2 regions of the Luteibacter anthropi genome follow, and region 1 is predicted to be linked to the other one. Evidence: riboswitches for the same ligand, from Rfam matches in the RefSeq annotation. Region 1 holds a riboswitch; the other holds the start of a gene.

What was found. A riboswitch is a leader RNA that binds a small molecule or an ion and turns the genes downstream of it on or off. The one in region 1 is predicted to bind fluoride.
Region 2: it holds a riboswitch for fluoride, as region 1 does, so the genes downstream of both, KR767_RS15695 (voltage-gated chloride channel family protein) here and KR767_RS16855 (voltage-gated chloride channel family protein) in region 1, are expected to answer to the same signal.

What each region holds. Positions count from the first base shown of each region.
Region 1 covers NZ_CP077072.1:3,969,011-3,976,326, forward strand. Annotated here, with positions in the region: gene KR767_RS16835 (DUF190 domain-containing protein) at 1-46, opposite strand, end outside; gene KR767_RS16840 (alkaline phosphatase family protein) at 158-2,056, opposite strand; gene KR767_RS16845 (DUF190 domain-containing protein) at 2,156-2,488, opposite strand; gene KR767_RS16850 (DUF190 domain-containing protein) at 2,512-2,865, opposite strand; gene KR767_RS16855 (voltage-gated chloride channel family protein) at 2,880-4,196, opposite strand; fluoride riboswitch at 4,275-4,336, opposite strand; gene crcB (fluoride efflux transporter CrcB) at 4,370-4,750, opposite strand; gene KR767_RS16865 (hypothetical protein) at 4,762-5,307, opposite strand; gene KR767_RS16870 (DUF211 domain-containing protein) at 5,304-5,606, opposite strand; gene eno (phosphopyruvate hydratase) at 5,603-6,898, opposite strand; gene KR767_RS16880 (histidine phosphatase family protein) at 6,895-7,316, opposite strand, start outside.
Region 2 covers NZ_CP077072.1:3,640,549-3,647,864, reverse strand. Annotated here, with positions in the region: gene KR767_RS15705 (aromatic alcohol reductase) at 1-62, shown strand, start outside; gene KR767_RS15700 (phospholipase D-like domain-containing protein) at 90-1,343, shown strand; gene KR767_RS15695 (voltage-gated chloride channel family protein) at 1,340-2,656, opposite strand; fluoride riboswitch at 2,738-2,799, opposite strand; gene KR767_RS15690 (response regulator) at 2,865-6,278, opposite strand; gene KR767_RS15685 (response regulator) at 6,304-7,041, opposite strand; gene KR767_RS15680 (hybrid sensor histidine kinase/response regulator) at 7,113-7,316, opposite strand, start outside.

The sequences.
Region 1 (7,316 bases):
TCTTTCGATCTTCCTGAGTGAAAAACAGGATGCGGAACCCTTCCATTGTCGTTCTCCGAGTTACGAACAAGACGGTCGGTAGTGCCTGGAAGCCGTCAGATTGACGTGCTCTTGCAAAGATTGCTCGTGGCCGTTAACAAGAAAGCAATGGCGCGAATCATTGGGTGGCCTCGCAGCGTTCACCGCCCTCTGACGGTAGACCTAGCGTGCGGCCGACGAGGCCGCCTGCGTCAAAATAGCGGGTGTCGCCGACCGTCTGCAGGGCCAGCGCCGGTTGGAGGTGAAGGAGCGGCGCCTCGTCGGCTCTTGCGCCGCCACCGAGCTCTGTCGAAGGATAAAGACATGTTCTCCGTTGGAACGTGGGGACAGTTCCGCCCGGTAGCGCCTCGGAAATGACGCGCCCGGTCAAATGGCCATGCGCTGGCATGCGGATGCCTAGGACCTTGGCAACGGTCGGAGCGATGTCGGCATTGCTGACCGGTGCAGGATCGACGAATGCCTTGCGAAAATCGGGACCGACCGCAGCCATGAAGTTAAACGTGTCGGCGCGACTGAACGCGCCGTGCATGCCTTGCCCTTGGCCATACGAGGAGTCGGCGAGCTCCACACCGCAGCGGAAAGGCAAATCGCACCCGGAAGAAAAGGATCTAAAGCTTATGACGATCGCGGGATGCGGCGTCCGCGCTGTCCCCATCAAGCCGACCTCCGACAGAGGAATCGTCCCAGGAATGGCACCGAATGCGGGATCGACGAAAATGCCTCCGACGTAGTCCTGGCGGAGAAAGAACGCGACAGCAGCGGGCACCATAGACCGCGAAGCGTCGCTTTTTGCGTAGATCAACGACGAACCCGCACCGGATGCCACGACGAAATCGGGATGGTTGGGATCCTCCCCCAGTATCGCGTCGCCATTGACGGGATGCTTCGCGTAACGGCTTTCGTCCAGATGTCCGCACCCGCCGGCACCACGGATCAGAACCGCGCCGTCGTCCGCATCCCATACGGAAAACTTCAGGGCTTCACCCATATCCATCGCGAGGAAGCCGGGAGGAACCTGGCCTTTCTCAACGTCAACGTAATCACATCGTGCAGAGCGACTCGTCTGACTCTGCTTGGAGATAGTCGAAAAGCCATGGTCCGACGTGACGATGATATCTGTCGTCGCGCCAAGACCCAGTCGATCGACGGTCTCACGCAAGCGAGCTAGCGTGAGGTCCGAGTTTCGAATAGCTTCCAGAGAGGACGAACCGTTGATGCCGGGCACGATGCCAGGTCGACTGTCCAGCTGACCGTGCTGGGTGATATCCGGATCCCTCATCCAGAACACCATCACGAAGGGCTTACCCTTCTCCTGCAGCAGTGGAAGCGCGGCCTTGGCGGCGACCTCCGAGTAATACCGCTGTTGCGCGAGGTTAGGCCTATCAAGAAGGGGCGGTGTCAGGGGCAACCCGGCCCGCTGAAGCGCTTCGGCGAATTCAGGGTTCAGCAACACGCCGTCCAGCTTGCCGTCGTGGCCGGCGATGGCTGAGCTGTCGTCGAGGACGAGAGTCGTCTGGCCGCGATCGACATGATCCTGAATGAGCGCAGGCCCGAGCTTTCCGATGGATGCCGTGCTGTAACCCTGCCGGCGTGCGGCGGCCAGGAGGGTTTCCTCCGTCAGGTAGTTTCCGCCCAGGTGTGCGTCCAGATCGCCCAGGACGGCATCATCCTCCAAGTAGGGTGTGACGCTTGCCGTGCCCTTAGCGGAAGTGACCGGATAACCGGCATAGATCGCGTTGGAGAAGTTGCCGGCGTCACCGAGATAGTGGCCCGTGGCAATCACCGAAGCGTTCGCCGTGGTGACGGTCGGGTACAGGGAGTGACTATTGGGGAAACTTACTCCCTCGCGGCGCAACGCGTCGAAGGCTGGTGTCAGCTGGGCATCGACCACCGAGCCGCGCAACCCATCGGCGACAAAGATGATCACATTGTGCGGACGGTCGGGCGCCGAAGCGGCTTTGGCCGACACCGCGGTCGCCGTCGTTAGTGCGGCGAGAAGAAGCACAATGGCACGCATGAGCTACCTTTCAAAAATTTTGGATGGGTGCATACCGGTCGCAGGTGCTTGCAAAGCACCTCGCGATCAATTCGATTTTGTTGAGGGCTCGCAGGGCAGCTACTGGTCTTGTGGGGCATCCTCCGCGGTACGTCCAAACTCGACGAGACTGCGGGCAAAGAAGATGTCCGCACGGGCTTCCGCGAGCGCCGCCATGAGTGCCTCACACGTCGCCTCATCGGCGGTGACCGATACAGTCACGGGCCTATCCGTGATCTTGAAAAGACCTGCCGAGTGCATGTTCCCAGAGTGCCCGAAGCCAACGGCGTCTATGGTCAGGGTTGCACCATGCGTCTTCAGTTCCTTGGCCTTACTGAGGATCCATTCGCTCGCCAGGCGGTGACCGATTTTTCGGTCTTCCTGTGTGAAAAAGAGGATGCGATAACCGTTCATGGAGCAACTCCCTCGGGTGACGCTTAGTCGTGGGTAACGCTTTTCAGCGCTTCGCCATGAAACATCAAGACGCGTACTTTCTTGATTTCGTTGGCGTGATCTTTAAGAAAGGCTTCGAGTTTTATGCGGTGATCGACCAGTTCGAGGCACTGTGGGTGGTGCATCGAATGTGCTTCGGGATGGTGGTGACTGAGCCGGTGACCTTTGAGATAGCCAGAATCGACATGATGAAGAATCGCTTGTTCGACACCAGCGCGACGAGCGACAGCTAAAAGATGATGGGCCAGGGCCGGAGCCGAGAGGTGATGCCAAAACCGTGTCCGGGTTGCTCGGGTGGACGCGGGAAAGTAGAGGCGAACGGCAGCAAGGTCGTGCATTCAGGGCTCCTGGATCACGGATCGATGGTTTCAACACGGGGCTGTTTGCGCTGTGCCTTACGGAAGGCCCTCATCTCGGCAAGACGCATGTCTTCGGGCAAATGCCGCACATGTTTGGCGTGTCCAAGACGCTGCGCGTGGTAGATGCCTGTATGTCCGGAGAACATGTAGCTGGCGACGCAGGCGATCGCCGCGAACGGCGCGATGGCTGGACCGAACAGTTCGATCGCCATGACGGTGCAAGCCAAGGGCACGTTTGCGGCGCCGGCGAACACGGCGACAAAGCCCAGCCCGGCTAGCATCGGCACGGGAAGGTGTAGAAGCGGCGCGAGCGCATTACCTAGGGTCGCACCGATGAAGAAGAGCGGCGTGACTTCACCGCCTTTGAAACCCGAAGCCAAGGAGGCGACGGTGTAGGCGAACTTGCCAGCGAAGTCCCATGGCGCCAGAGGATGTTGAAACGCGGCGATGATGGTGGGTATGCCGAGGCCGACATAGCGTTCGGTATGCAGCACGACCACCGAGAGCGCAATGACGGCGCCGCCGACCAAGGGGCGAAACGGGGCGTACCGAAGGTAGCGCTTCATCCACCCGCCCACGGTGTGAGTAGCCGTCGCAAAAAGCAGACCCACCAGTCCGAATGCGAAGCCGGCGGCGATAACGGCGAGGACCGTGGGAATGGTAACTGCCGTGACAAACGGCACGGCGTAGACGGTGTGATGAACCCCCCACGCCAGGCAAACACGGTCAGCCACGATGGCGGCGATAACGCAGGGAAAGAGCGCGTCGTAACGCATACGGCCGATGGCCAGGACTTCCAGGCCAAACAGTGCGCCGGCCAGCGGCGTACCAAAGACAGCCGCAAAGCCACCGCTCATGCCGACCATCAAGAGGATACGGCGCTCTTCGTGGCGGAGTCGGAAGATGCCCGTCAACTGGTCGGCCAGCGCTCCGCCCATCTGGACCGCCGTTCCTTCGCGGCCCACCGACGCGCCGAAAAGGTGGGAAGCGACGGTGCCTATGAACACCAAGGGCACCATCCGCCGCGGAATCACCTTCTTCGGATCGTGGATCTCGTCGATGATCAGGTTGTTGCCCGCTTCCACAGGCTTACCTACCCGGTCGTACGCCCAGCCAACCACGAAACCTGCCAGCGGGAGCAAGCAGATCATCCAGGGCTGGGCCTCGCGAGTGGCCGTTGCCCATTCGAGGGCAAGCAGGAAGAAGGCGGAGGCGGTACCGGCCAGACAGGCGGCTGCCGAACTGATGACAAGCCACTTGCCCATGTAGGGCAGCAGTTCCCACTGCTCGAGTGAACGAAGGTGTCGCATGCGACTTCCGGTAGGTGGGTTGAAAACACCTGAAGTCCGGGGGCATCAAACAAAAATGCCTACGCCCCCGGGGATCCAGGATACGTAGGCATCATCAGCCCGAAGGCGGTTCGCGGAGGCATGCCATCTCCGTAGGCCCAGTGTAACTACGGCGGGAACCCAGGTCAAAGCCTTCACCGGGCAATGAGGCGGCCCAGCGCAAAGCCGCACGCCAGGCAGCCCAATGCGCCCAGGACGTGGACCGCCAAGTGGATGGCGACCGACCCGTACTGGCCGCGCTGAAGCAGGAGAAAGCTTTCCGCCGAAAAGGTGGAGAACGTGGTGAGCCCGCCCAGAAATCCCGTGGTGATACCCAGGCGCAAGGCCAGGGGCATCTGCGGATAGGCCATGAAGCTCGCAAGCGCCAGACCCATAAGAAATCCGCCAAGGAGGTTGGCGGCGAGCGTTCCCATCGGGAGCGAGGGGAACGCCGCATTGAACATTTGTGCCAGGAGGTAGCGAAGAAATGTGCCAAGGGTGGCGCCGATGCATAGCGCTAAGGCGGTAAGGGGCATGGGAAGACTCATCAGGCAATGTGAAGAAACGCGCCAAGTGTGCTCAGCAAGCCGCCTACCAATACCAGCGCGACAATCCATCGGATGGGACGTCCGTGGACGGTGTGCGATAGCCACACACCGAGTGCCCCGAGAGCCGTGAGCGAGACAAAGAGAGGGGCTGACCGCCATGAGGGCACCAAGATGGCCATAGACATCGGGACAAGAGCCCCTGCAAACGTGGCGCCGCAGGCTGCCGACGCCTTGACGGCGGCCTCGCGAAAGGCCGCCTTACCGAGTTGGCTGGCAGCGAGTTGTCCGTGGGCAAGAAGATTGAGCTGTCGCTCCGCTTCGATGAATTCGCTGCGCAGGTCGGCGTAATGGGCGACGAGGAAGATGAAGGCACCCGAGACAGCCGAGGCGACGGCCACGCGAAGAGCTAGCGTAAGGCTCATGGGCGCCGCACCCGGGAGCAGATGACCGGCTCCCAGTGTCAGCGCCGTCAATATCCCATCGACCAGTCCGGCGACCAGATCAAGACGAATAGCCACGAACGCCCACGGGTTGGATGGCCTCATCGATGCCGCTCCACCGCATCGATGAGGCGCTCGCCACACACGAGCTGGTCAACGCTGTGCACCACAGCGCCGGACTCATGTATCGCCGCCACGATTTGCTCGATATCCAGCCCATTGCCCTCGATGGTCAGATCCATGCCAACGGTCTCGATGTCGATCTCCCCCACGGTCAGGTTCAGGGCTTCGACACCGCGGCAGGCTGACACGGCCTTGGCAATGTCCTCCAACGATGGCCGTGCGACTGCCTTGTCGACGTCCATCACGATACGTCGAACGTTGAATGCGGTGGATGGGTTCACGCGGCCTCCGTGCGATTGAGGGTCTTGAAGGCTGCGCCCCCCGGAAAACGGGCAAGGCTTCCCAGTTCGCGCTCGATCCGCAGAAGCTGGTTGAACTTAGCCGTGCGCTCACCGCGACAACCGGATCCGGTCTTCAGGTGCCCCCCACCCAACGCTACGGCGAGATCCGCAATGAACGAATCTTCGGTCTCTCCGGAGCGGTGCGACACATAGATGCCGTAGCCGGCGGATTGGGCGAGTCCGGCGCACGCGAAGGTTTCGGTTAACGTTCCAATTTGGTTGGGCTTGATGAGGACCGAGTTAGCGACCGATCGCTGGATGCCCATCTCGACGTAGGCAGGGTTCGTACAGAACAAATCGTCCCCCACCAATTCAACGCGGTTGCCCAGTCGCTTCGTCGCCTCGACCCAGCCCTCCCAGTCGTCTTCGCCCATCGGATCTTCAAGCAAACGGATCGGATAGGCTTTAAGCCAGCGGTCCCAGAGGTCGATGAGCTCGCCACTGTCCATGGTGATTCCCATCCGGGGAAAGACATACGTGCCGTTGTCCTGCCAGAACGCGCTGACGGCCGGGTCAAGGCCGATACTCACGTCGTGGCTGGGTCGGTATCTCGCCAGGACGATGGCGTCCAGGATGATCTCTACGGCTTCTTCGTGCGACTTAAGGTGCGGTGCGAAGCCGCCCTCGTCGCCCACCGCCGTGCTGTAGCCACTTTTGCCCAGCCGCTTCTTGAGGGCGTGAAAAACCCCTTCGCCCATCTCGATCGACTCGGCAAAGGAGGTCGCCCCGTGTGGCAGGATCTTGAACTCCTGAAAATCGAGCGTGCTGTCCGCATGAGCGCCGCCGTTGATGACATTCAGGCATGGCACCGGCAGCAAGGCGCTACCCGGCGCAAGGTGCTCGTGCAGTGGCTTCTTAGCGGCCACAGCGCATGCACGCGCGAACGCCATCGAGACGGCGAGCATGGCGTTTGCGCCCAGCACTGTCTTTTGCACAGTGCCATCGAGCGCAATCAAGCGGTCATCCAGGTCGGCCTGGCGAGCGAACGCGTCCCCAGCCAATGCGGGTGCAATGATGTCGAGGACGTTGCGAACGGCGTGTCGGACGCCTCGTCCCCCGTACCGTGTGCCCCCATCTCTCAGTTCATGAGCCTCCTTTCGACCTGTTGAGGCACCGGAGGGGACGATCGCGCGGCCCTGCGCACCGTATTCCAGCGTGACGACGGCCTCGATGGTCGGAAAGCCACGCGAGTCGAGGACTTCGAGGGCATCGATACGGCGGATCTGGTTCATGCAATCTCCTTGGTCTGTGCGACACCGGTGTCTTCTGTAGAACGTAAGTGGCTTGTCTGGTTGACGTGCACGATCGACGGCGCGCCGTGCGTGAACTCGATGACGGTCATCCCGGCCGGGTCGACACGCCACCGTCGATAGCCCTCCAGCGTTTGACCGGCGAAGTAACTCAGAAGTACGCGAATCGTGGAGTCATGGGAGACGACGAGGAGGGCCTGGTCTTCCGTCATCCGGGTAAGCAGGAGCTCGGTTGCCTTGACGGCGCGAGCCTGCACGTCCAGCAGAGATTCGCCGCCGGTGAACCGGAAACGGCCGGGAATGCTTTGCCACGCAGCCCACGCCTCAGGTTCATCGCGTGCGATATCGGCATGCGCGCGACCGGTCCAGTTCCCGTAATCAATGTCGTCCAGACCGGCTT
Region 2 (7,316 bases), 330 kb from region 1:
AGGTTCCTGCGTGGCTTGCGGCGCACGCGAACCAACCGTCACACGGCGGTGTTACTCTATAACGATCAACACTCGCCAGGTTCCTCCGCATGCGCTCAACCCGCCGTCCCCTGCTGGCCCTTGCCGCCGCTTTTGCACTGATTCCCCTGTCGAGCCATGCGGCTCCGGCGGCGCGCCAGCAAAGCACCTTCGAATGGGTCGAGAGCGTTCCGGAAGAAACCAGCTACGGCCTGCCCGATACGGCACGCACCGGCCCTACCTGGCTGTCGATGATCAAGGGCGCGAAAGACCATATCGACATCGCCGCCTTCTACCTGACCAACCCGCCCGGCCATGCGCTTTCGCCCATCGTGGATGCGCTGGTCGCGCAGGCGAAGAAAGGGGTGCGGGTGAACTTGCTCATCGACACCAGCTTCATGCATGAAAGCCAGCCCTGGGTCGATGCACTGACGGGCCTGCCCGGCATCACGATCCGCCAGATGCCGGTAAAGGACCTCACCGGCGGCGTGCTGCACGTGAAGTTCATGGAGATCGACGATCGCGATGTCTTCGTGGGCAGCCAGAACTGGGATTGGCGTGCCATCCAGCACATCCACGAAGTGGGCGTGCATATCGGCGACGAACGCATCGGCAAGACGTTCCGTGCGGAATTCGACCACCTGTGGCACCTGGCCGAAAAACCGGCCGATGCGCTGGTGGCCGCACCGCTCGTACCCGCCCCCTCGTTCGAACCGGCCACCGTGCTCTCCCCCGTCGTCATCAACGGCAAGGACGATGGCCCGTCGACTATCTTCCCCGCCTTCAGCCCCGCAGCGCTCCAGCCGTCCTGGCTGACGCTGGAAGCACCGACGCTGACGCAGATGCTCGACCAGGCACGCACCCGCATCCGCATCCAGGTGATGACGATGTCGGCCTTCAAGGACTTCGGCCCCAAGGGCTACTGGACCGCACTGGATCTTGCCATCCGCAATGCCGCCGCACGCGGCGTGCAGGTACAGGTCATCGTGGCCGACTGGGCACTGCGCGGCCATGACCTCGCCTACCTGCAAAGCCTGGCGCTCATGCCCGGCGTGGAAGTGAAGTATTCCAGCCTGCCGCAGGCGTCGTCCGGCCCCATTCCCTACGCCCGTGTCGAACATGCCAAGTACGCTCTCGTCGACGACGAGTCGGGCTTTGTCGGCACCGGCAACTGGAGCTGGAGCTACTTCGAAAGTGCCGTGAATGCCTCGATCTTCATCCACGGCCCGCTGGTGCGCCCCCTTGGCCGCATCTTCGACGCAGACTGGAACGGCCCTTACGTCAAGCCGCTAAGCGCATTCCAGCCCACCGCGAAACAGCCTTAAGGTACGTCGTCCGTCACGGCCGGGGTCTCGCGTAGCTTCTTCCTGTATGCCTTGACCTCGGCCAGCCGCAGATCCTCCGGCAGGTGCCGCACATGCTTGGCCCGGCCAAGGCGCTGGGCGTGATAAATGCCTGCGTGTCCGGAAAACAGATAGCTCACAACGCACGCAATCAGTGCGAACGGCGCGATGGACGGCCCGAACAGTTCGATCGCCATCACCGTGCAGGCCAGCGGCACGTTCGCCGCGCCGGCGAATACCGCGACGAAACCCAACCCGGCCAACATCCCGACAGGCAGATGCAGCAGAGGTGCCAGCGCATTACCCAGCGTGGCGCCGATATAGAACAGCGGTGTCACCTCGCCACCCTTGAAGCCCGACGCCAGCGACGCGACCGTATAGGCAAACTTGCCCGCGAAATCCCAGGGCGCAACAGGATGCTGAAAGGCTTCCACGATGGTCGGAATGCCCAGTCCGATATACCGCCATGCAGGCAGGACGCTGACAGACAGCGCAATCACCGCACCACCCAGCAACGGGCGTAGTGGCGCATAGGCAATCCGCCGCTTCATCCAGCCACCCAGATGATGTGTGGCCGTGGCAAAGAGCAGGCCCACGAGGCCGAAAACGATACCTGCCGCGATCACGCCCAGCACCGGCAGCAGCGTGAGTGCGCAGACATGATCCACCACGTAGTGGGTGTGGTGAACACCCCACGCCAGGCAGACCTGATCGGCCACGATGGCGGCAATCACGCAGGGAAACAGCGCGTCGTAGCGCATGCGCCCGATAGCCAGTACTTCCAGGCCAAACAATGCACCTGCCAGCGGCGTGCCGAACACTGCGGCAAAACCACCACTCATGCCGGCCATCAGCAGGATGCGCCGGTCGTCGGCTCGCAGCCGGAATACATGAGTCAGCTGGTCGGCCAGCGCACCGCCCATCTGCACGGCCGTACCCTCGCGTCCCACCGATGCGCCGAAGAGATGGGATACCACCGTGCCGATAAGCACCAGCGGCACCATGCGCCGGGGGATGATCTTACGAGGGTCGTGGATCTCGTCGATGATGAGGTTATTGCCCGCCTCCACCGACTTGCCCACACGCTGATACGCCCAGCCCACCACGAAACCTGCCAAGGGAAGAAAGCCGATCAGCCACGGCGATGCCTCGCGGGTGTTCGTCGCCCATTCCAGAGCCAGGAGAAAGAAAGCGGAAGCGGAGCCGGCCAGAACGGCAGCCGCGCAAGCCATGAGCAGCCACTTGCCCATGTAGGGAAGCAGTTCCCATTGTTCCAGTGAACGAAGGCGTCGCATGCGGATTCCAAAAGGTGTGTCGTTGAAACACCTGGAATAACGGGGCGAGAAACGCACGAGCCTACGCCCCGGAGGATTCCAGGATACGTAGGCATCATCAGCCCGAGGGCGGTTCGCGGAGGCATGCCATCTCCGTGCCGCCAGTGTAGCGGGTCACCCGGGCTTGTTAAAGCCGCGGGTTATTGCGCCTTGCCTCGCCCGTCGAAGGTCAGGCGGTAAGCCAGACGCGGATCAGCGACAGCAGCTTGTCCACGTCGAGCGGCTTGGCTACGTAATCGTTCGCACCTGCCTGCAGGCACTGCTGCTGGTCGTCCGGCATCGCCTTGGCGGTGAGCGCAATGATCGGCAGATCGGCAAAGCGCGGATCCTGGCGAATCTCGCGGGTGGCGGTCAGGCCATCCTTCACCGGCATCATGATGTCCATGAGCACCAGGTCGATATCCGCGCCATCCACGGACGCGTGGAGCGCGTCGATGGCCTCCTGACCGTTGCGGGCAATCGTCAGCTCGCAGCCGTGCGGTTCGAGCACACTCATCAGGGCATAGACGTTGCGTACGTCGTCTTCCACCAGAAGGATGCGACGGCCTTCCAGCGTGGCGTCGCGATTCAGCGCCGCGCGGATCATGCCCTGCTGCGGCTCGGGCAGTTCCGAAATCACGCGATGCAGGAACAACGACACCTCGTCGAGCAGGCGTTCCGGCGAGCGCGCGCCCTTGATGATGATCGAGCTGGAATAACGACGCAGGCGGTCTTCTTCTGCTGCGGAGAGCACGCGCCCCGTGTAGACGATCACCGGCGGGAACGCGTACGTATCCTGGCTGCTGAGCGTTTCCAGCAGTGCGAAGCCGGACGTATCGGGCAACGACAGGTCGAGCACCATGCAGTCGAAGGTCTCGTGGCTGAGCAACGAGAGGCAATCGGCGGCAGACGAGGCACCGATGGTTTCCACATCCGCCGACGCCAGCAGGTGACGGATGGCATCGAGCTGCACCGCGTCGTCCTCGACCACGAGCACGCGACGGGGGCGCTGCGACAGTCGCGATTCCAGCGAATCCAGAACGCGGGCCAGCGCCTCGCGGGTGGTCGGTTTCACCAGGTAACCCACCGCGCCCAGCGACAGCGCCGTGCGCGAATGGTCTTCCGCCGATACGACATGGATCGGGATATGACGCGTGCGCACGTCGTGCTTGAGGATATCCAGCACCGACAGACCCGACTGGTCCGGCAGCCCCACGTCGAGCACGATGGCATGTGGCATCTGCTCGCGTGCCACGGCCAGCGCCTCGGACGCGGTGGAGGTCACCAGCGAGCGGAAGCCCATTTCCTCGGCCAGCTGGCTGACGATGCCGGCAAACGCCACGTCGTCCTCGATGACCAGGATGAGATGGCGCGGATCGATGGATACCGGCGCCGGAGCACGCTGCGCGACAGGTGCGGGCGCCATGACCGGGCGGTGTGCAGGAGGCATCGGAACGACGGCCGGTGCCGGTGCGCGCGCAACCACGGCCTGGGCGCTCGCGAGCCGCACGGGGATGGTCAGCGTGAACATGCTGCCCCGGCCCGGGTCGCTTGCGACGGAGATATCGCCGCCGAGCAGGCGCGCCAGCTCAAGCGAAATGGACAGGCCCAGGCCCGTGCCGCCGTAGCGGCGGCTGATCGATCCGTCCGCCTGCTGGAACGCATCGAAGATGCGCGCCTGCTGGTCCGCAGCGATGCCGATGCCGGTGTCGGTGACCGAAAAGACCACCATGCCCTTCGCGCCGGCTCGCACCGAAAGATTCACGCTTCCGGCTTCGGTGAACTTGAGGGCGTTGGACAACAGGTTCTTGAGCACCTGCTCGATACGCAGGCGATCGCTCTCGATAAATGCCGGGCAGTCAGTAGCCGACGATACGTCGAGCGTGAGGCCCTTCTCGTTCGCCACCGGCGAGAACAACGCGGCGATATCGTCCAGCAGACCCTTCACCTCGAAGGTTTCGCCACGGACCTCGACATGGCCCGCCTCGATCTTCGACAGGTCGAGGATGTCGTTGATGAGCGTGAGCAGATCGGCACCCGAGGCGTGGATGGTGCGGGCGAACTTCACCTGTTCTTCGGTGAGGTTGCCGTGCGCATTGTCTGCCAGCAGCTTGGAAAGGATCAGCGCGGAGTTCAGCGGCGTACGCAGTTCGTGGCTCATGTTGGCCAGGAACTCGGACTTGTACTGGCTGGCGCGCTGCACTTCGTGCGCCTTTGCCTCGATGGCTTCGTTGGCGAGCGCCAGCTCGTCGCGCTGGGCTTCCAGCTGCTGCGACTGTCCGGCCAGGTGGGCGTTGGTCTGCTCCAGCTCGGCCTGCTGCGATTCCAGCTCCTGCTGCGATTCGCGCAAGGCCCTGCTCTGCTCTTCCAGTTCCTCATTGGACGCCCGCAGCTCTTCGCCCTGCAACTGAAGGGTTTCGGACTGGCGCATGGTCTCTTCGAGAAGACGGGACAATTCGGCGCGGTACGCGGCCGAGCGAAGCGCGATGGCGATGGCCGGCGACGCCTGCTCCAGCAGGGCGACTACTTCGGCGTCCACCGGATTGAAAAAGCCCAGTTCCACGACACCCTGGACCTGGTCGTCACCGATCGTCGGCACGATCACCAGGTGACGCGGCGGTGCCTTGCCCAGTCCGGAACCCACCTGGAAATAGCCCTCCGGCACGTCGGACACCACCACGACACGGCGCTCGTCGACGGCCCGGCTCAACAGGCTGCCGGTAGTGCGGCTTGCCGTGCCGGGCTCTTCCGGTGCCACGCCCACGGCGCCGGCGCGTTCGAAACCGCGAGCCGACGGCGTGAACAGGAGGCCCGCCTCGGCGCGCAGGAAGCGGGCGAGAAAGGACAGGATCACGCCCGCCAGCTCGCTCATGTCCTTGTCGCCCGCCATGGCGGCACCCAGCTCCAGGCGCCCGGCCTGCAACCAGGCCTCGCGTTCGCGCGCGACAGCATTGCGACGGATGAGGATGCCCACGAACAACGTCAGGCCGATGCCCAGCAAGGCGCTGGCCGCGCCGGAGGTCCACGCCGTGCTGTACGCGGTTTCCATTTCCGCCAGGCGCCGGGTGCGCTGGTCGAACTCGGCCGCACGCATCGAACCCAGGCGCGAGCGGATATCGTCCATCGCAGCCTTGCCACGATCGGAATTGACCACGACCAGGGCCGCTTCCAGGCCACGAGTGCGCCGAAGCTCGATGGTCTGGTTCAGTTCGTCCAGTTTGTCCTGCACGCGCGAACCCAGTTCACGCAGGCGCATCGACTGACCCGAGTCGCCACTTACCCCGCTGCGAATGGCATCCATGCGTGCCGGAATGATCGCGAGCGCGTTGCGGTAGGGTTCCAGGTAGCGCTCGTTGCCCGTGAGCAGGAAGCCGCGCTGCCCCGTTTCCGCATCCTGCACGCTGGACAGGATGTCGCCCAGGGCGCCTACGGTCTCCTGCGAACGGATCACCAGCGTGTTGTCGTCGCGGATGGTGCGTATGTTCGACGCCGCGATCAGGCCGCTGCATACGAAGAACACGATGACGATCGCCAGGGCGATGAGGGTACGCGTGTCGCCGGTGGCGCGACGCGACGGACGGCGGGGCTTCGGGTCGGAAGTCATGGAGGACCAGGGCAAGGTGGGACGATCAGGCGCGTCTGGACGCGGCGTGGGTCACCAGATCGATGACCGCCAGCAACTGCCGGCGCTGATAGGGTTTGGACAGGAAGACGCCACCACGCGGAACGCGGCTGGCATCCACCGAATAGCGACCGGACGTCACCACCAGGCCGATGGCCGGCCAGTGATTGAAGACGTGGTCCGCCAGCATGAGGCCATCCATGGTGCCCGGCATGTCGACGTCGGTAAAAACGACGTTCACGGCATCGGCCGCGAGCACGGCCAGCGCAGAGGCCGCATCGGCCGCTTCCCGTGTTTCCCAACCGGCCCCCGCAAGCACATCGCAGGCGATGGTGCGCAGGATCTCGTCGTCTTCCACCACAAGCACCGTACCCAGCGAGCCGGCCAACGACGTCTCGTCGCCCGTGCCGGTCGCGGAAGGTGGCGTGTCGACCGTGCCGCCGGCAAGCCGGCTGTCCATCGTAAGCCGGGTGACCTGTTCCACGAGCCCGCGCACGGCACCCGACAGGCGCCGGCCATTGGCCGTGGAACCGAAGAAGAAGATACGGTGGGCCTCGATGGAAACCTCGGCAAGGCCCAGTTCGCCCTTCAGGCCTGCCACTTCGGCATTAAAGGCATGAACCCAGTCATCGGAGGGCGCAACGTCAAGCAACGCCACGATGGGCGCGTCACGGATGACGTCCACCTGGGGCTTGAGGGGTGGCACCTCGAAACCGATGATGCGAGGGAATCGGGTGTGGGGCATGCTGGCTCCGGATCGATGCGCGAGTGTAGCCGCGACGGGCTCGGCATCGGCGGGTTCGGTGGGACGACGCATCAGGCAGAGCGCTCCGTGAGCCTCGCCTCGACCGGCACAAGTCGGCCGGCAGCGCGCCGGCGCGGAAGACGCACGTCGAAGCGCACGCCGGATTCGCTATTCTCCGCATGCACCGAGCCGCCGTGGGCACTGACGAACTGATCCACGATGTACAGGCCCAGGCCTAACCCGGTGCTTGGGTTGAACGTGCCCTTGAACGGCTC